One region of the Variovorax sp. TBS-050B genome, then DNA from elsewhere that is predicted to be linked to it. Evidence: predicted binding sites of a transcription regulator. Region 1 holds the regulator's gene; each other region holds the start of a gene.

What was found. Region 1 encodes LexA, which represses DNA repair genes until DNA is damaged. Its sites were predicted from a motif close to ACTGTATNNNNATACAGT; they were not measured.
Region 2: M2165_RS18590 (DNA topoisomerase IV subunit B) is a predicted target of LexA. The motif match lies at 1,462-1,479, and genes of this name have one in related genera.
Region 3: M2165_RS13265 (putative DNA modification/repair radical SAM protein) is a predicted target of LexA. The motif match lies at 2,287-2,304, and genes of this name have one in related genera.
Region 4: M2165_RS25635 (PA0069 family radical SAM protein) is a predicted target of LexA. The motif match lies at 1,899-1,916, and genes of this name have one in related genera.

What each region holds. Positions count from the first base shown of each region.
Region 1 is NZ_JARXYR010000002.1:4,165,419-4,169,624, reverse strand. Features, by position in the region: gene M2165_RS22315 (D-2-hydroxyacid dehydrogenase family protein) at 1-751, opposite strand, end outside; gene M2165_RS22310 (hypothetical protein) at 842-1,177, opposite strand; gene lexA (transcriptional repressor LexA) at 1,363-2,046, opposite strand; gene M2165_RS22300 (asparaginase) at 2,119-3,117, shown strand; gene adk (adenylate kinase) at 3,140-3,796, opposite strand; gene kdsB (3-deoxy-manno-octulosonate cytidylyltransferase) at 3,937-4,206, opposite strand, start outside.
Region 2 is NZ_JARXYR010000002.1:3,345,108-3,349,313, forward strand. Features, by position in the region: gene M2165_RS18580 (hypothetical protein) at 1-98, opposite strand, end outside; gene M2165_RS18585 (MFS transporter) at 119-1,345, opposite strand; gene M2165_RS18590 (DNA topoisomerase IV subunit B) at 1,513-3,501, shown strand; gene M2165_RS18595 (lytic transglycosylase domain-containing protein) at 3,513-4,206, shown strand, end outside.
Region 3 is NZ_JARXYR010000002.1:2,199,009-2,203,214, forward strand. Features, by position in the region: gene M2165_RS13260 (DUF6351 family protein) at 1-2,076, opposite strand, end outside; gene M2165_RS13265 (putative DNA modification/repair radical SAM protein) at 2,321-3,586, shown strand; gene M2165_RS13270 (UdgX family uracil-DNA binding protein) at 3,598-4,206, shown strand, end outside.
Region 4 is NZ_JARXYR010000002.1:4,840,831-4,845,036, reverse strand. Features, by position in the region: gene M2165_RS25650 (class I SAM-dependent methyltransferase) at 1-725, opposite strand, end outside; gene M2165_RS25645 (DUF393 domain-containing protein) at 754-1,176, opposite strand; gene M2165_RS25640 (MarR family transcriptional regulator) at 1,231-1,821, opposite strand; gene M2165_RS25635 (PA0069 family radical SAM protein) at 1,939-3,033, shown strand; gene M2165_RS25630 (gluconokinase) at 3,136-3,648, shown strand; gene gnd (decarboxylating NADP(+)-dependent phosphogluconate dehydrogenase) at 3,661-4,206, opposite strand, start outside.

The DNA of each region.
Region 1 (4,206 bases):
CGACCAACTCCGCGCGCGAGGTGTTGACGAAGAGCGCGGTCGGCTTCATGCGCGAGAGGTCCTCGAGCGTGACGATGCCGGTGGTCTCCTCGTTCAGCCGCAGGTGCACCGACAGCACGTCGGCCGCGGCAAAGAACTCCTGGCGGTTCTGCGCCACCTGGAAGCCGTCGGACCGCGCCTTGGCGCAGCTCGCCTCGCGGCCCCAGATCACGACCTGCATGCCGAACGCCTGTCCGTAGCGCGCCACCAGCTGCCCGATGCGGCCGTAGCCCCAGATGCAGAGGGTCTTGCCCTTGAGCACCGAACCAAGTCCGAAATTGGGCGGCATCGAAGCCGACTTGAGCCCCGACTGCTGCCAGGCCCCGTGCTTGAGATTGCTGATGTACTGCGGCAGCCGGCGCATGGCCGCCATGATCAGCGCCCAGGTGAGTTCGGCGGGCGCCTGCGGCGAGCCCGTGCCCTCGGCCACCGCCACCCCGCGCTCCGTGCAGGCGGTGACGTCGATGTGCCCGCCCACGCGGCCCGTCTGGGAAATGAGCTTGAGCTTGGGCAGCTTCTCGATCAGCTGGCGCGAAATGTGGGTGCGCTCCCGGATCAGCACGATCACGTCGGCATCCTTCAGGCGGACCGAAAGCTGGCCGATGCCCTTCACCGTGTTGGTATAGACCTTGGCCGCATACGCGTCGAGCTTGGAGGCGCAGCGCAGCTTGCGCACGGCGTCCTGGTAATCGTCGAGGATCACAATGTTCATGGCACGCCATTGTGCCTCGCAGCATTGACATGACGTGCGTGTGAACGTTTGGATACCCGTCCCGGGCTCTGGTCACCGGGCGATACGGGTTCAGTGCAGGCGCGAGGACTGCGGCGTGGCAGCGACCGTTTCCATCGCTTCCAGGGCCGCGAGGCGGTCGAGTTCGGCACAGACGTCGGCCATGCGGCCCGAAATCACCATGCGGTTGGTGCTGCGCTTTTCGCCCTGGTGGCCGTCGACCACGCGGATCACGCGCAGGGGGCGGGCGGCCGCGGGCGCTGCTTTCGGCGTGGACTGGCCATGGCTGCGCGCCGTGCAGGCGGGGCGGACCGCCACGTAGCGCAGGCCGGCGGAGGCGCTGCCCGCCTGGCGCTGGCGCGCGCCGCGCGCCGGCAGCAAGCGGCTGGCGAGCGATTGCAGCGGCATCCAAAGGTCAACGATAGCGAGTAGGGCGATTCCCATGTGAACTCCAAGAAGGTTTGAGGTTGAACACAGGCAGGATTGCTTTCGCCGGACGCAACAGGGTGATGGCCACTGTGTGTGCCATACGCCCGCCACCTGATGCGGCTGGATGGGGTGGTGCTGCTGCTCGCAGCCGGCCCGAGGCCGGGCTACATCAGCATGGTGTTGCGGATGAGGCCGACCGCGAGGCCTTCGATCTCGAAAGGCTCGCCGGGCTGGACGATGATCGTGGGGTAGTCCGGATTTTCGGCGTGCAGTTCGATGACCTGCTTGTTGCGCTTGAGGCGCTTGACCGTGACTTCGTCGCCGAGGCGTGCCACCACGATCTGACCGTTGCGCGCCTCCTTGGTGGCCTGGACCGCGAGCAGGTCGCCATCCATGATGCCGGCGTCGCGCATCGACATGCCGCGCACCTTGAGCAGATAGTCGGGCTGCTGCTGGAACAGCGTGTTCTCGACGTAGTAGGTCTGGTCGACATGCTCCTGCGCGAGGATCGGCGAACCCGCAGCCACGCGGCCGATGAGCGGCAGCGCGAGCTGCGCCATGCCGGGCAGCGAGAGCGAGAACTGCGCGCCTTCGCGGTGGCGCGTTTCGTTGAGCGAGCGCAGTGCATCGCCCTTCAGCCGGATGCCGCGCGAGGTGCCGCTCACGAGTTCGATCACGCCCTTGCGGGCGAGCGCCTGCAGGTGCTCTTCGGCGGCGTTGGCGGACTTGAACCCGAGCTCGTTGGCGATCTCCGCCCGCGTGGGCGGCGCGCCGGTGCGTGCGATGGCGCTCTGGATCAAATCGAGGATCTGCTGCTGGCGGGCGGTAAGCTTCACGGCGAACTGCATAGTGGTTCCTTGCGGCACTGGCTGAATATCCAGTACCTGTATTTTTAACCAGTTTTTAAAAGTTGGCAACCCATGGTCGATTTCATCCCACCGGCTGCGCGGCGCGTCGTGGTCCTGGGCACGGGCGGCACCATCGCGGGCCGGGCCGCGAGCAGCGGCGACAACATCGGCTACACCGCGGGTGAAGTCCCCGTGGCGGACCTGCTCGGCGGCATCGCGGCGCCCGAGGGCATCACGCTCGCCGCGGAGCAGGTGGCACAGCTCGACAGCAAGGACATGGGCTTCGACGTCGGGCTGCAGCTGGCGCAGCGCTGCGCCGCCTTGCTGTCGGAGGCCGACGTCGCAGGCGTGGTGATCACCCACGGCACCGACACGATCGAGGAAACGGCGTACTTCCTCCACGCGGTGCTTGCGCCCGCCAAGCCGGTGGTGCTGACCTGCGCCATGCGCCCGGCGAGTTCGCTGTCGCCCGACGGGCCTCAGAACGTGCGCGATGCGATGGCGGTGGCGGCCACGGCGGGCGCCGGCGGCGTGACGGTGGTCTGCGCCGGCACGATCCATGGCGCGCCCGACGTGCAGAAGGTGCATACCTACCGTGCCGACGCCTTCGCCTCGGGCGATGCCGGGCCGGTCGGCTACGTGGAGGAGGGCGCGGTGCGGCGCCTGCGGGATTGGCCTCGCAGCGGAGCGCCGTTCGCGCTCGATGCGGCAGAGATCGCGGCCATGGGCTGGCCGCGCGTCGAGGTCGTCATGAGCCATGCGGGCGCGAGTGGCGCGCTGATCGATCTGCTGGTTCAGGAGCGCGCGTCGGGTGCTGCGGCGCCGGTGCGCGGCCTGGTGCTGGCGGCCACCGGCAACGGCACGGTGCACCATGCGCTCGAAGCCGCGGCGCTGCGCGCGCAGCAGGCCGGCATCGAGGTGCTGCGCGCCACGCGCTGCGCGAGCGGACGCATCCTGCCGAGGCCCGACGACCGCCTGCGCGATGCCGGCGCCCTGACGCCGGTCAAGGCGCGGATCGCGCTGATGCTGGAATTGCTCGCGGTGAAGAAGAAGGCGCAGGGCGCAGCCTGAAGGGCAGCGCCTCGCGCGGCGCTCAGCTGCTCAGGGCGGCCAGCGCGCGCTGGGTGATTTCGTCGACGGTGCCGACGCCCTTGATGGCGCGGTACTTGGGCGCGTTGGCGGGGTCGGCCTTCGCCCAGGCGGAGTAGTAGTCGACCAGCGGACGCGTCTGCTGGCTGTAGACCTCGAGCCGCTTGCGCACGGTTTCTTCCTCGTCGTCCTTGCGCTGGATCAGGTCTTCGCCCGTCACGTCGTCCTTGCCCTCGACCTTGGGCGGGTTGAACTTCAGGTGATAGGTGCGGCCCGACGCGGGGTGCGAGCGCCGGCCGCTCATGCGTTCGATGATGTCGCTGAACGGCACGTCGATCTCGAGCACGTAGTCGAGCTTGACGCCGGCTGCCTTCATGGCGTCGGCCTGCGGAATGGTGCGTGGGAAGCCGTCGAACAGGAAGCCGCCGGCACAGTCCGATTGCGCGATGCGTTCCTTCACGAGGTCGATGATCAGGTCGTCGCTCACCAGCCCGCCCGATTCCATGACCGCCTTGGCCTGCTGCCCGAGCGGCGTGCCTGCCTTGACCGCCGCGCGCAGCATGTCGCCCGTGGAGATCTGCGGAATGCCGTACTTCTGGCAGATGAAGGTGGCTTGCGTGCCTTTGCCCGCCCCGGGCGCGCCCAGCAAAATTAGTCTCATGGTGTCCTCGGACGGTTCTTAGATTTTGTGTCGCACCCTGCCACGGCCTCGTGGCCGCGCAAGGCGGAATTGCTTCGAGGATAGCATGCGAGGGCGCCCGCGATTCGTGCCGCCGCCCTCGGTGCGCGCGCCTCGGCGCCTCAGTCGGCGGGAGCGGCCGCGAGGATCGCGCGCACGCGGGCGAGGTCTTCGGGCGTGTCGACGCCGGGGCCCGGCGCCGTCTGGCTGACGTGCACGGCGATGCGGTGTCCGTGCCACAGCGCGCGCAGTTGTTCGAGCGCTTCGGTGGCCTCGACCGGCGCGGGGGGCAGCGCGGGAAAGCGCCGCACGAAGCCGGCGCGATAGCCGTAGATGCCGATGTGGCGCAGCGGCGCCGGCGAAGGCAGCACGGTGGGCGCCGCGCCGCCCGA
Region 2 (4,206 bases), 820 kb from region 1:
CTCGGATGCACGTAGAGCGCGAACACGCCGCCCAGCGCCACGAGCGCGGCGGTGAGCCAGCCGGCGTGGACGAGGTGGCGGCGCAGCTGCGGGCCCATTGCGCGTGCTCCGTCCGCCTTCAGCCCGGCACCGCGGCGGGCCGCGCGCCGCGTGCGATCGCGCCTTCCTTGACCGGCAGGTTCACCAGCGCCGCGAACACGCCGAGCGCGATCGCCAGGTACCAGACCACGTCGTAGCTGCCCGTGCTGTCGTAGAGATAGCCGCCGAGCCACACGCCCAGGAACGAGCCCACCTGGTGGCTCAGGAACACGAAGCCGCTGAGCATCGAGAGGTGCGCCACGCCGAAGATGCCGGCCACGATCGCATTGGTCGCGGGCACGGTCGAGAGCCACAGGAAGCCCATCGCGGCCGAGAACAGGTAGACGCTCAGGGGCGAGAGCGGCGCCACCAGGAAGAGCGCGATCGACACCGCCCGGGCGAAATAGATGGTCGCGAGGATCTTGCGCTTGGCGAGCTTCTGGCCCAGCAGCCCGACGGTGTAGGTGCCGAACACGTTGAAGAGCCCGATCAGCGCCAGCGCGTAGCCTGCCACCTCGGCCGGCAGCGCGCGGTCGCGCAGGTAGGTGGGCATGTGGATGCCGATGAAGGCCAGCTGGAAGCCGCAGACGAAGTACCCGGCCATCAGCAGCCCGAAGCTCGGATAGCGGAAGGCCTCGCCCACCGCCTGCAGCACCGACTGCTCGCGATGCCCGGCCAGCGCGGCGGTGCGCGGTTCACGCAGCCCGAAGGCCAGCGGAATGATCACCAGCGCCAGCACCGCCACCACCGCGAGCGCCGTCTGCCAGCCGAGGGTGCCGATCAGGCGGCCCTCGATCGGCGCCATCAGGAACTGGCCGAAGGAGCCGGCCGCCGCGGCCACGCCCATCGCCCACGAGCGCCGCTCGACCGGGATCTGCCGCCCGATCACGCCGTAGATCACCGCGTAGGTGGTGCCCGCCTGCGCCGCGCCGATCAGCAGGCCGGCGCTGAGCGTGAAGAGCAGCGGCGTGGGGGAATGCGCCATGCCGAAAAGGCCGAGCGCATAGAACACCGCACCGCCGATCAGCACGCGGAAGGCGCCGAAGCGGTCCGCCAGCATGCCCGCGAACACGCCGAACACGCCCCAGGAGAGGTTCTGGATCGCGAGCGCGAACGAGAAGGTCTGCCGGCTCCAGTCCTGCGCCTGGGTGATCGGCTGCAGCCAGAGCCCGAAGCCGTGGCGGATGCCCATCGAGAGCGTGACGATCATCGCCCCGCAGAACAGGACTTGCTTGATCGAAAGGGCAGGGGCTGTTGTCGTTTGCATTGGGTCGAATGTAGCGATTCGTGCCGGAACGCGCGCCGCGGCGGGGAATCGGCATTGATGATTTGTGCGCGCACTTTCGATGCGCTGCGCGCATCAGCGGCCGGCGCTCGCCGTCTCCTGTACGTACATCCAGTTGTTTGGCCGGGGACTGACTACAATCCGCCCCCATGGCGACTTCCCCCAAGACTTCTTCAGACTCCGCTTCCGGCTATTCGGAAGGCTCCATCCGCGTGCTCAAGGGCCTCGAGCCCGTGAAGCAGCGCCCGGGCATGTACACCCGGACCGACAACCCGCTGCACATCATCCAGGAAGTGCTCGACAACGCCGCCGACGAGGCGCTCGCGGGTCACGGCAAGAAGATCAAGGTCACGCTGCATGCCGACGGCTCGGTCAGCGTGGAGGACGACGGCCGGGGCATTCCCTTCGGCCTGCATCCCGAGGAAAAGGCGCCCGTGATCGAACTGGTCTACACCCGGCTGCATGCGGGCGGCAAGTTCGACAAGGGCTCGGGCGGCGCTTACAGCTTCTCGGGCGGCCTGCACGGCGTGGGCGTGTCGGTGACCAACGCGCTGTCGAAGCGGCTCGAAGTCAGCTCGCACCGCGAGGGCTCGGTGGCGAAGCTCGCCTTCGGCGGCGGCGACGTGATCGAGGCGCTCGAAGTCCGCAAGCTCGAGGCCGGCGAGCGCAAGCAGGGCACCACGGTGCGCGCCTGGCCCGATGCCAAGTACTTCGAGACCGCCGCGCTGCCCATGGGCGAGCTCACCCACCTGCTGCGCAGCAAGGCCGTGCTGATGCCGGGCGTGAGCGTCACGCTGGTGAACGAGAAGACCAAGGACACGCAGCAGTGGCTCTACAAGGGCGGCCTGAGCGACTATCTGATGCAGACGCTCAGCGGCGATCCGGTGATCCCGCTGTTCGAGGGCAGCGGCCATGCCGACAAGAACGCCGACAACTTCGCCGAGGGCGAGGGCGCCGAGTGGGCCGTGGCCTTCACGGAAGACGGCCAGCCGGTGCGCGAGAGCTACGTCAACCTGATTCCCACCAGCGCCGGCGGGACGCACGAGAGCGGCCTGCGCGACGGCCTCTTCACCGCGGTGAAGGGCTTCATCGAACTGCATTCGCTGCTGCCCAAGGGCGTGAAGCTGCTGCCCGAGGACGTGTTCGCGCGCGCCTCCTACGTGCTGAGCGCCAAGGTGCTCGACCCGCAGTTCCAGGGCCAGATCAAGGAGCGCCTGAATTCGCGCGACGCGGTGCGGCTGGTGTCGAGCTTCGTGCGGCCGGCGCTCGAACTCTGGCTCAACCAGCACGTCGACTACGGGAAGAAGCTCGCCGAACTGGCCATCAAGGCCGCGCAGACGCGCCAGCGCGCCGGCCAGAAGGTCGAGAAGCGCAAGGGCTCGGGCGTGGCGGTGCTGCCCGGCAAGCTGACCGACTGCGAAAGCCGCGACATCAGCCACAACGAGGTCTTCCTGGTCGAGGGCGACTCCGCCGGCGGCAGCGCCAAGATGGGCCGCGACAAGGAGAGCCAGGCCATCCTGCCGCTGCGCGGCAAGGTGCTCAACACCTGGGAGGTGGAACGCGACCGCCTGTTCGCCAACACCGAGATCCACGACATCTCGGTGGCCGTGGGCGTCGACCCGCACGGGCCGAACGATTCGCCCGACCTGAGCGGCCTGCGCTACGGGAAGATCTGCATCCTCTCGGATGCCGACGTGGATGGCTCGCACATCCAGGTGCTCTTGCTGACGCTGTTCTTCCGCCACTTTCCGAAATTGATAGAGGCCGGCCATGTGTATGTCGCAAAGCCGCCACTTTTCCGGGTCGACGCCCCCGCGCGCGGCAAGAAGCCGGCCTCCAAGGTCTATGCGCTCGACGAGGGCGAACTGACCGCCACGCTCGACAAATTGCGCAAGGACGGGGTGCGCGAGGGCGCCTGGAGCATCAGCCGCTTCAAGGGCCTGGGCGAAATGAGCGCGGAACAATTGTGGGAAACCACGCTCAATCCAGACACCCGGCGCCTGATGCAGGTCCAATTGGGCCGGTTCGACTTCACGTCCACCCAGGGCGAGATCACCAAGCTCATGGGCAAGGGCGAAGCGGCGGCGCGGCGCGAGCTCATGGAACTTCGCGCCGACGACGTCGACATCGATGTTTGACCCCACCCCGCATGTCAGCTTTCAAGCGTTCGCTGCTCCTCGCACTCGTGCTGCTCGCGCAGCAGGCGGTTGCGCGCGCCGCTGACATCTACGGCTACATCGACGCCAAGGGCGTGGCGCACTTCGCCGCCGAGAAGATCGACGAGCGCTACCAGCTCTTCTTCCGCGGCGGCCAGAGCTTCGACACGGCGCAGGGCCTGTCGCCGCCCGGGCGCGGCGCGCGCAAGCTGGACGGCAAGGTGCCGGCCGCCTCGCAAAGCCTGCTGGCGCTCTTCGAGGCCTCCCCGAGCTACAAGACCGCCAAGAGCGCGCTGCGCGATGCGTCGAGCCGGCATGCGATCGACTACGAACTGCTGCAGGCGCTGATCGCCACCGAATCCGGCTTCGATGCCCAGGCGGTGTCGCCCAAGGGCGCGATGGGGCTCATGCAGCTCATGCCGGCCACGGCCCAGCGCTATGGCGTGGCGGCCGACAAGCGCGGCAGCATCGAGAAGAAGCTGTTCGACCCGCGCGTCAACATCGCCGCCGGTTCCCGCTACCTGCGCGACCTGATCGCGATGTTTCCCGGCCAGCTCGAACTCGCGCTGGCCGCCTACAACGCGGGCGAGGGCGCGGTGCAGCGCGCCGGCAACAAGATCCCGAACTACAAGGAAACGCAGAACTACGTGCGCACGGTGCTGCAGCTCTATGCCTACCTGAAGCCGT
Region 3 (4,206 bases), 2.0 Mb from region 1:
GCCGCCCGCGGCCATGCGCGGCGTGGTGCCGGCCGGGTAGAAGGTGTTGCAGGCGCCGGTGCCGAAGGCGGTCTGCTCCTCCACGTACTTCAGGCCGTTGTTCCAGCAGGCGTCCCTCAGGTCGGCCGGGCGGTTGGCCGCGACCTTCTGCGCCGGCGTGCGTGCGGAGCCGTCGGCCTTGACCGCGGTGAGCCAGAGGATCATCTGGTCGTAGGCCGCGGCGGTGCCGCCGCCCATGGTCCAGATCACGTGGTTGTCGATGTGGCCGTTGGCGCGGCGCAGCCGCTCGCGCATCGAGAACGAATGGATCTTGGTGTGGATGTCGCCGCCCACCGCGCCGTCGTTGTAGTCGCGCAGGTCGATGACCGCCGTCGCGGCGAGCCCGCCGCCGCCGTTGACGATGCGGCCCGACTGGTAGGCACGGCGCAGCGCGTCGAGGTCGCCCACGGTGCGCGTCGCGGTGCGCTTCATGTCGCGGTCCACGCCGCCGATGCGCTCGTTGAGGTCGAGGAACTTGTCGATCGACAGCTTGCCCTCGTTGAGCGCATTGAGGCCGTACTGGATGCCCACGTTGTCGATCGGCCGGAGCGCGAAGCCCTCGGCCTCGGTCTTGCCGTAGACGTTGACGGTGTGGTCGAACACCGTGGCGCGCGCGCCGGTCGGGTTGGTGAGCGGGTTGTAGCGCTGCTCCACCGGCACGCCCGCGGGGAAGGACACCGTGGGATCGAGCCGGTTCGCGCTGTTGCTCATGTTCGCGATGTTGCCGATCTGCAGGTAGCCCGAGATCGCCTGCTTCTCGGCCGTCGTGTAGTTGAGCGCCGTCGTGGCCGGGTCGTTGAAGTAGTTGTTGAGCACGCGCGAGTCGTGCAGCTTGAAGATGGTCGACGAGGTCACGTCGGCGAACACCTGGCTCACCACCACGCCGTCGAACAGGCCGGGATAGTTGTCGCTGGTCTGGTGGCTCTGGTAGGAGCCGCCCGAGCCGCCGGTGCCGATGGTGTAGGTGGGCGCGCCGAAGTTCTCGATGAAGCGCTCCTTGACCATCGCGATGGTCTCGGAGGAGAGCTGGTCGTTGCAGTTGGTGCCGAAGACGTTGAGCGTCGAGGTCGTCACCGCGAGGCCGCGGCTCTGGTAGATCGGGTTGATCAGCGTCGCGAAGTCGTTGCCCTGCTGGAACCAGCCGCCCTGGCAGCCGCCGCCGAGCGGATAGATCAGGCCGCCCTTCCAGCCCGCGGTGCGGTAGGTGGGCGAGGGCGCGGGCTCGTTGAGCACGTCGTGCAGGATCGCCGACTGGTAGAGGCCGCGGTTGATGGTGCCGCTCTCGAGCCGCACCACGTAGGGCACCTGCTTGCCGTCGATCGTCAGGTAGGCCATGTTGGCCGGGTAGGCCGTGAGGCTCGCGGGCTCGAAGCGCGTGTTGCTGCCGGTGGTGGTGCGGTAGTAGTAGTCCACCCGCGTCTGCACCGAGCACTTGCCGTCGTCCAGCGGCGTGAGCACCTGCCCGCCCATGCGCGTGAAGGTGGCGTAGCCGCAGACGAAGGGCTGCTCGTGCGGGCCCGAGATCACCGGGCCGGTGACCGGGTAGGCCGTGAGCGCGAGCTTCGCGCTGTAGCCGCCGAACTTCGCGACCACCTCGTTCGCGCCTTCCTTCAGGCCCGTGACCTTGCCGAGCAGGCGGCCGGTCTCGGGATGGCGCACGAAGGCGGCGGTCAGGTCGCGGCCGTCGAGCGTGACCGACAGCGACTCGATCGGCCGGTCGCGCAGCAGCTCGATCTCGACCAGCGCGTCGTCGCCGCTCACGAGCTGCGGCGAGGAGGACAGCACGCCCAGCTTGAGCGTGGCCTCGGGCGGCCCGGGCGGCGTGCCCGGGTCGGGGTTGCCGGGCGGCGGGTTGTTCGGGTTGCCCGGGTCCGGGTTGCCGGGGGCGCCAGGGCCGCCCGACACCGGCGGGAAGAAGCCACCGCCGCCACCGCCGCCGCTTCCGCCGCCGCAGGCGCTCAGGATCAGGGCGGCCAGCAGGGTGCTGACACGGGCCGGTGTGGCGCGCAGGCGCGCCGTCGGTTTCGAACTGCTCATTGCGAATGTCTCCGTTTTGTTGTGGATGCCGGGCGCCCCTGATAGCAACCGATGTGCCATGGCGGGCGGCACGCGCAAGTGCTTGATTTCAAAAGGGATCGCCGGCGCGGCTCGTGGTTTTCCCGCGCGCGGCGGGCTGGAAAACCGCACGGCCCGCGCGGCGGAAGTCTGGAAATCCGCACGGTCTCTGGCGGACACAGGCCGGAAATAACTGTATATTCATCCAGTATTTCCGCTCCCGCCCATGGACCTCCAGCGCAAACTCGCCATCCTTGCGGACGCCGCCAAGTACGACGCCTCCTGCGCGTCGAGCGGCTCGCAGCCGCGCGACTCGGTGGGCGGGCGCGGCATCGGCTCCACCGAGGGCATGGGCATCTGCCACAGCTTCGCGCCCGACGGCCGCTGCATCTCGCTGCTCAAGGTGCTGCTCACCAACCACTGCCAGTACGACTGCCTCTACTGCGTCAACCGCGCCTCGAGCAACGTGCCGCGCGCACGCTTCCGCGCCGAGGAGGTGGTGCAGCTCACGCTCGACTTCTACCGGCGCAACTGCATCGAGGGCCTGTTCCTGTCGAGCGGCATCGTCAAGTCGCCCGACCACACGATGGAGCAGGTGGTCGAGGTCGCGCGCGCGCTGCGCGAGGACCACGACTTCCGCGGCTACATCCATCTGAAGACCATTCCCGACGCGAGCGACGAGCTGATCGCGCGCGCCGGCCGCTACGCCGACCGGCTCAGCATCAACGTCGAGATGCCCACCAGCGCCGGCCTGCAGGCGCTCGCGCCCGAGAAGGACGAGAGCGCGATCCGGCGCTCGATGGCGCGGCTGCGGCTGGCGATCGACCACACGCGCGAGGAGGCGCGCCGCGTGGTGCCGATCCGCGCGCTGCCCGGCGCCACGCCCGCGCCGGCCAGGCCGCCGCCCTTCGCGCCCGCGGGCCAGAGCACGCAGATGATCGTGGGCGCCGATGCCACCGACGACCGCGGCATCCTCGCGACCAGCGCCACGCTCTACGGCGCCTACCGGCTGCGCCGCGTCTACTACTCGGCCTTCAGCCCCATTCCCGACGCCGCGCGCGCGCTGCCGCTCGCCGCGCCGCCACTGCTGCGCGAGCACCGGCTCTACCAGGCCGACTGGCTGATGCGCTTCTACGGCTTCGGCCACGAGGAGATCGTGGCCGCGCCCGACGGGCTGCTGCGGCTCGACGTCGATCCCAAGATGGCCTGGGCGCTCGCGCATGCCGAGCGCTTTCCGGTCGACCTGAACCATGCGCCGCGCGAGATGCTGCTGCGCGTGCCGGGCCTGGGCGTGAAGGCGGTCGAGCGGCTGCTGCAGGCGCGCCGCGTGCGGCGGGTGCGTGCCGACGACCTGCGCCGGCTGCATGTGCCCGCGCGCAAGGTGCTGCCCTTCGTGGTGGCCGACGGGCACCGGCCCGCGGCCTCGGCCATGGCGCAGGCGGCGGCCGCCGCCGCGCCCGCGGCACGGCCGGCGCAGGCCGCGCTGTTCTGAAGGGGCGCGGCATGCGCGTGCGGCTCGGCGACCCGGTCGACCTCGATGCCTTCCGCCGTCATGCGCGGCAACTGCTCGCGCGCGGCGTGCCGCCCGGCGAGGTCGAATGGATCGAGGCCGGCGCGGACGGCCTGTTCGGCGAGGCGGCCTGCGGCGCCGAAACCGCAGCCCCCGCGGCGGCCGGCGCGCGGCAGCCGTCCGTGCCCGCGTCCTTCCTCGCGCTGTGCGCCGACGTGATCCTGCACCGCGAGGCGCAGCGCTTCGACCTGCTCTACCGCCTGCTGTGGCGCCTCGCGCACGAGCCCGCGCTGCGCCACGATCCGCTCGATGCCGAGATGCTGCGCGCGCGCCGCATGGCCAAGGCGGTGCACCACGACATCCACAAGATGCGCGCCTTCGTGCGCTTCACGCGCGTGGTCGATGCGGACGGCCTCGAGCGCCACGTGGCCTGGTTCGAGCCCGCGCACCGCATCGTCGAGGCCAATGCGCCCTTCTTCGCGCGCCGCTTCGCGCAGATGCGCTGGGCCATCCTCACGCCCGGGCGTTGTGTCGAATGGGACGGCCGCGCGCTGGCCTTCCGCGAGGGCGCCGACCGCGCCGAGCGCCCGCCGCCCGATGCC
Region 4 (4,206 bases), 680 kb from region 1:
AAGCCGTGCGCGCGCAGCGACGCCACGAAATCGTCGCGCACTGCGAGCGTGGGCACGGCCCAGCTGTCGGCCCACAGCCGGTGCAGCCAGCCGGCGAGGCGGCCGGGCCGGGGCCGCAGCAGGAAACCGTCGACCACCGCGAGCCGCGCGCCGGGCTTGAGCAGGCGGGCCGCTTCGTGCACGAAATCGGCCTTGGCCGTGCCGTCGGCGTAGCAGGCGCTTTCCACCGCCCAGGCGCCGTCGGCCTGGGCCGCGGGCAGCCCGGTGCGGGTGTAGTCGGCCTCGAGGTGCGCCACGCGGTCGGCCACGCCCGCCGCGGCGTCGAGCCGGGCGGCGATGCGGTTCTGCACGGCCACGTTGGTCACGGTGACGGCATGGAGCGCAGGGTCCTCGGCCAGCAGCGTGCGCGCGGTGGCGCCCGCGCCGCAGCCGAGATCGACCACGCAGCGGTGCGCTTCCGTGCCGGTGTCGAGCTTCAGCGCGCGGCCGACGGCGCGGTTCATCTCGACCAGCATGCCTTCGCGCCTGAACGGGTTCAGCCCCAGCCGCCAGAAGCCGAAGTGCATGTTGTAGCTCGGGCTCCAGGCGCGGTAGTCGTCGGCCACCTCGGTGAAGTAGTCCTGCGTGTCGGCCTTGGTGATCGCCGCCGGTGCCGCTGCGTCGTGCGGGGTTCCGGCGGTGGGCGTGCGGGGCAGGGGGAAGTCGGGTTGGAAGATGCTGGGCATGGTGGGCGCTCCTTCTTTTGTTTCTCCGTCAGATCCGGCAGTTGCCGCCGGCACAGGTGCCGCGCGGCGCGTTCGCGCGCACGAGCAGCGCCACCAGCGGCCGCGGCAGGCGATGCCTGTGGCGCGCGAGCAGCGCATAGGCGCGATCGGCGCACGCGGCGGCCCACGGGAGGTCGAGCAGCCGGGCGCCGCTTGGCAGGCCCACGGCCTCGCGGCAGGCGCGGATGGCCGCGACGCCTACCAGGACCCTGCCGGTCGCGTCGACGGCATGCAGCGCGGTCATCAGTGCCTCGCGCGGTGCCGGGCCTGCGGCGAAGCCGATCGGGGAGCAGTCGACCAGATGCAGGCGACCGGCATGGTCGCGTGACTTCATGGCGGCCATCTCGGTGGTGCAGAGCGGGCAGCTCGCGTCGAAGTAGACGGTCAGCGGAGGAACGGTGGTGTGCTTCATTGTTGATTCCGAAATTTCTGTCAAAACAGAAACCCATGGGCAAAAAAAGGTGGGTCAGATCATCGGCAGGCCCGACTGGCCGGGATCGCTGTCGTCGTTCCTCGTCGACTTGGCTGCACCGCCATTGCCGCGCACGAACTTCTGCACGCTCGCGCCCAGCGTCAGCACCTTGTCGAGCGTGCCGGGCGAGAGGCGAAGCATTTCGTCGGCCCAGGTCGCGAGCTTGCTCATCAGGTCCAGGGTGGAGCGGATGCGGTCCTGCGCATCGGCCGGTTCCTTCTGGAAGTCGGGGCTGGCCACGAGTTCGCGCAGCACGCGGATGGTGGGATCGAACTCGCGTTCCTTGCGCTCGCGCACCACGGTGCGGAACAGTTCCCAGACGTCGACGCTGGTTTCGAAATAGTCGCGCCGGTCGCCGAGGATGTGCGTCACGCGCACGAGGTTCCAGGCCTGCAGTTCCTTGAGGCTGTTGCTCACGTTGGAGCGCGCGACGCCGAGGGTGTCGGAGATTTCTTCCGCATGCATCGGCTTGCCGTTGGCGAACAGCAGCGCGTGGATCTGCGACACCGTGCGGTTCACGCCCCACATCGAGCCCATTTCGCCCCAGTGGAGAACGAACCTGCGCTGGATGTCGGTGAGTTGCATGCCTCGGAGTCTAGGTTTTTAGAAATTTCTGTCAACAGAGAAATGAAAAATGGCGCCATGGCGTTGATGGCTTAAACACTGTATAAATAAACAGTTGTTCAGTGCCAAAGGACCGCCATGCCCGCCGCTCTCATCCCGATCCATGCCATCAAGGGCCGCGGCGCGGCCACGCGCCTTGCCCACCGTTTCTCGCGCGACGAGCGCGATGCCTTCGACGACGGCTGGGGCACGCTGGAGGAAGGCGTGGCCGACGGCGACGGCCTGCCGCCGCTCGCGACGGAGGTTCGCTTCGAAGACGCGAAATCGGCGCTCAGCGAGAACGATTCGCCCGACGTGTCCTTCGACCGTTCGATCAATCCCTACCGCGGCTGCGAGCACGGCTGCATCTACTGCTTCGCGCGGCCCACCCACAGCTACCTCAACCTCTCGCCGGGGCTGGACTTCGAGACCAAGCTGATCGCCAAGCCCAACATCGCCGAGGTGCTGCGCCGGGAGCTGGGCCGCAAGGGCTACCGGCCCGGCCACATCGCGATCGGCACCGCCACCGACTGCTACCAGCCCATCGAGCGCGAGCTGCGCCTGACGCGCGCGGTGATCGAACTGCTGAAGGAGGTGCGCCATCCGTTCGCGCTGGTCACCAAGTCGAGCGCGGTCGAGCGCGATCTCGACCTGATCGCGCCCATGGCCGCCGAACGGCTGGCCGCGGTGTACATGACGGTGACCACGCTCGACGGCGAACTGGCGCGCAAGCTCGAACCGCGCGCGGCCGCGCCGCACCGGCGGCTGCGCACCATCCGCACGCTCGCGGAGGCGGGCGTGCCGGTGGGCGTGAGCGTGGCGCCGCAGATTCCCTTCGTCAACGAAGACATGGAGCAGGTGCTCGAGGCCGCCTGGGAGGCCGGTGCGCGCAGCGCCTTCTACACGGTGATCCGCCTGCCCTGGGAAGTGGCGCCGCTCTTCAAGGAGTGGCTCGAACTGCACTATCCGCAGCGCGCGCAGCGCATCATGGCGCGCATCCACGAGATGCGCGGCGGCAAGGACTACGACGCCGACTTCGCCACGCGCATGAAAGGCAGCGGGCTCTGGGCCGACCTGATCCACCAGCGCTTCGAGAAGGCGGCGCGCCGCATCGGCTTCAACCGCGAGCGCATCGCGCTCGACCTGGGTGCCTTCCGCCCGCCCGGGGCGGCGGGGCAGGCCAGCCTGTTCTGAGGGCCTGCGCGCGGAAGGCGACCGCGACGGAGCGCGGGCCGAATGGCGTTAGATTCGCACGGGGGCGGCACCGTCGCCGTCCGCAACGGGAGCAAGCTGAAGATGAACGGAATCTGGATCGTGGTGATGGGTGTGTCGGGCTGCGGCAAGTCCACCCTGGGCGCGGCGCTGGCCGAGGATTTCGGGCTGCCGCTGATCGAAGGCGACGACTATCACCTGCCCGCGAGCGTCGAGAAGATGCGCCAGGGCATCCCGCTGACCGATGCCGACCGCGCGGGCTGGCTGGACGTGCTGGGACAGGCGCTGGCCGCAGCGCCGGGCGGCGCGGTGCTCACCTGCTCGGCGCTCAAGCGGGCCTACCGCGATCGCTTGCGCGCGGCGGTGCCGGCGCTGCATTTCGTCTTCATGGCCATCGAACGCGACGAGGCCGAGCGGCGCGTCGCGGCACGCGAAGGCGCGGGCGAGCACATGTTCCCGGCGAGCCTCGTCGACAGCCAGTTCGCCACGCTCGAATCGCCGGTCGGCGAGCCGGGCGTGGTGGCGGTGGATGCGACCGCGCCGACCGCGCAGCTCGTGGCGCAGGTCAGGCGCGAGATGCCGCGGGCCGTCGGCTGACGGCCCTCCGGCTCAGATCACCTCGGGCCAGTTGGTGTGGAAGAACTCGCCCGCGGGCTTGTCCACGCGCTCGTAGGTGTGCGCGCCGAAGAAATCGCGCTGCGCCTGCAGCAGGTTCGCCGGCAGGCGCTCGGTGCGGTAGCTGTCGTAGTAGCCGAGCGAGGCGCTGAATGCCGGCACCGGAATGCCGTGGCTCACCGCCAGCGCCACCACCTCGCGCCAGTTCTGCTGCGTGCGGTTCAGCAGGTCCTTGAAGAAGGGATCGAGCATCAGGTTGCCGAGCGCGGGATCGGCGCGGTAGGCGTCGGTGATGCGGTTCAGGAAGCGGGCGCGGATGATGCAGCCGCCGCGCCAGATCGCCGCGATGCGGCCGAGGTCGAGCTGCCAGGCCTTCTTCTCGCCCATGGTCTGGATGAGGTCGAAACCCTGCGTGTAGCTGATGACCTTGGAGGCATAGAGCGCATCGTGCACCTTGGCGACCAGCGCCTTCTTCTCCATCGACAGCGTGGGGGCCGGGCCCTGCAGCAGCTTGCTCGCCGCCACGCGCTGCTGCTTCTG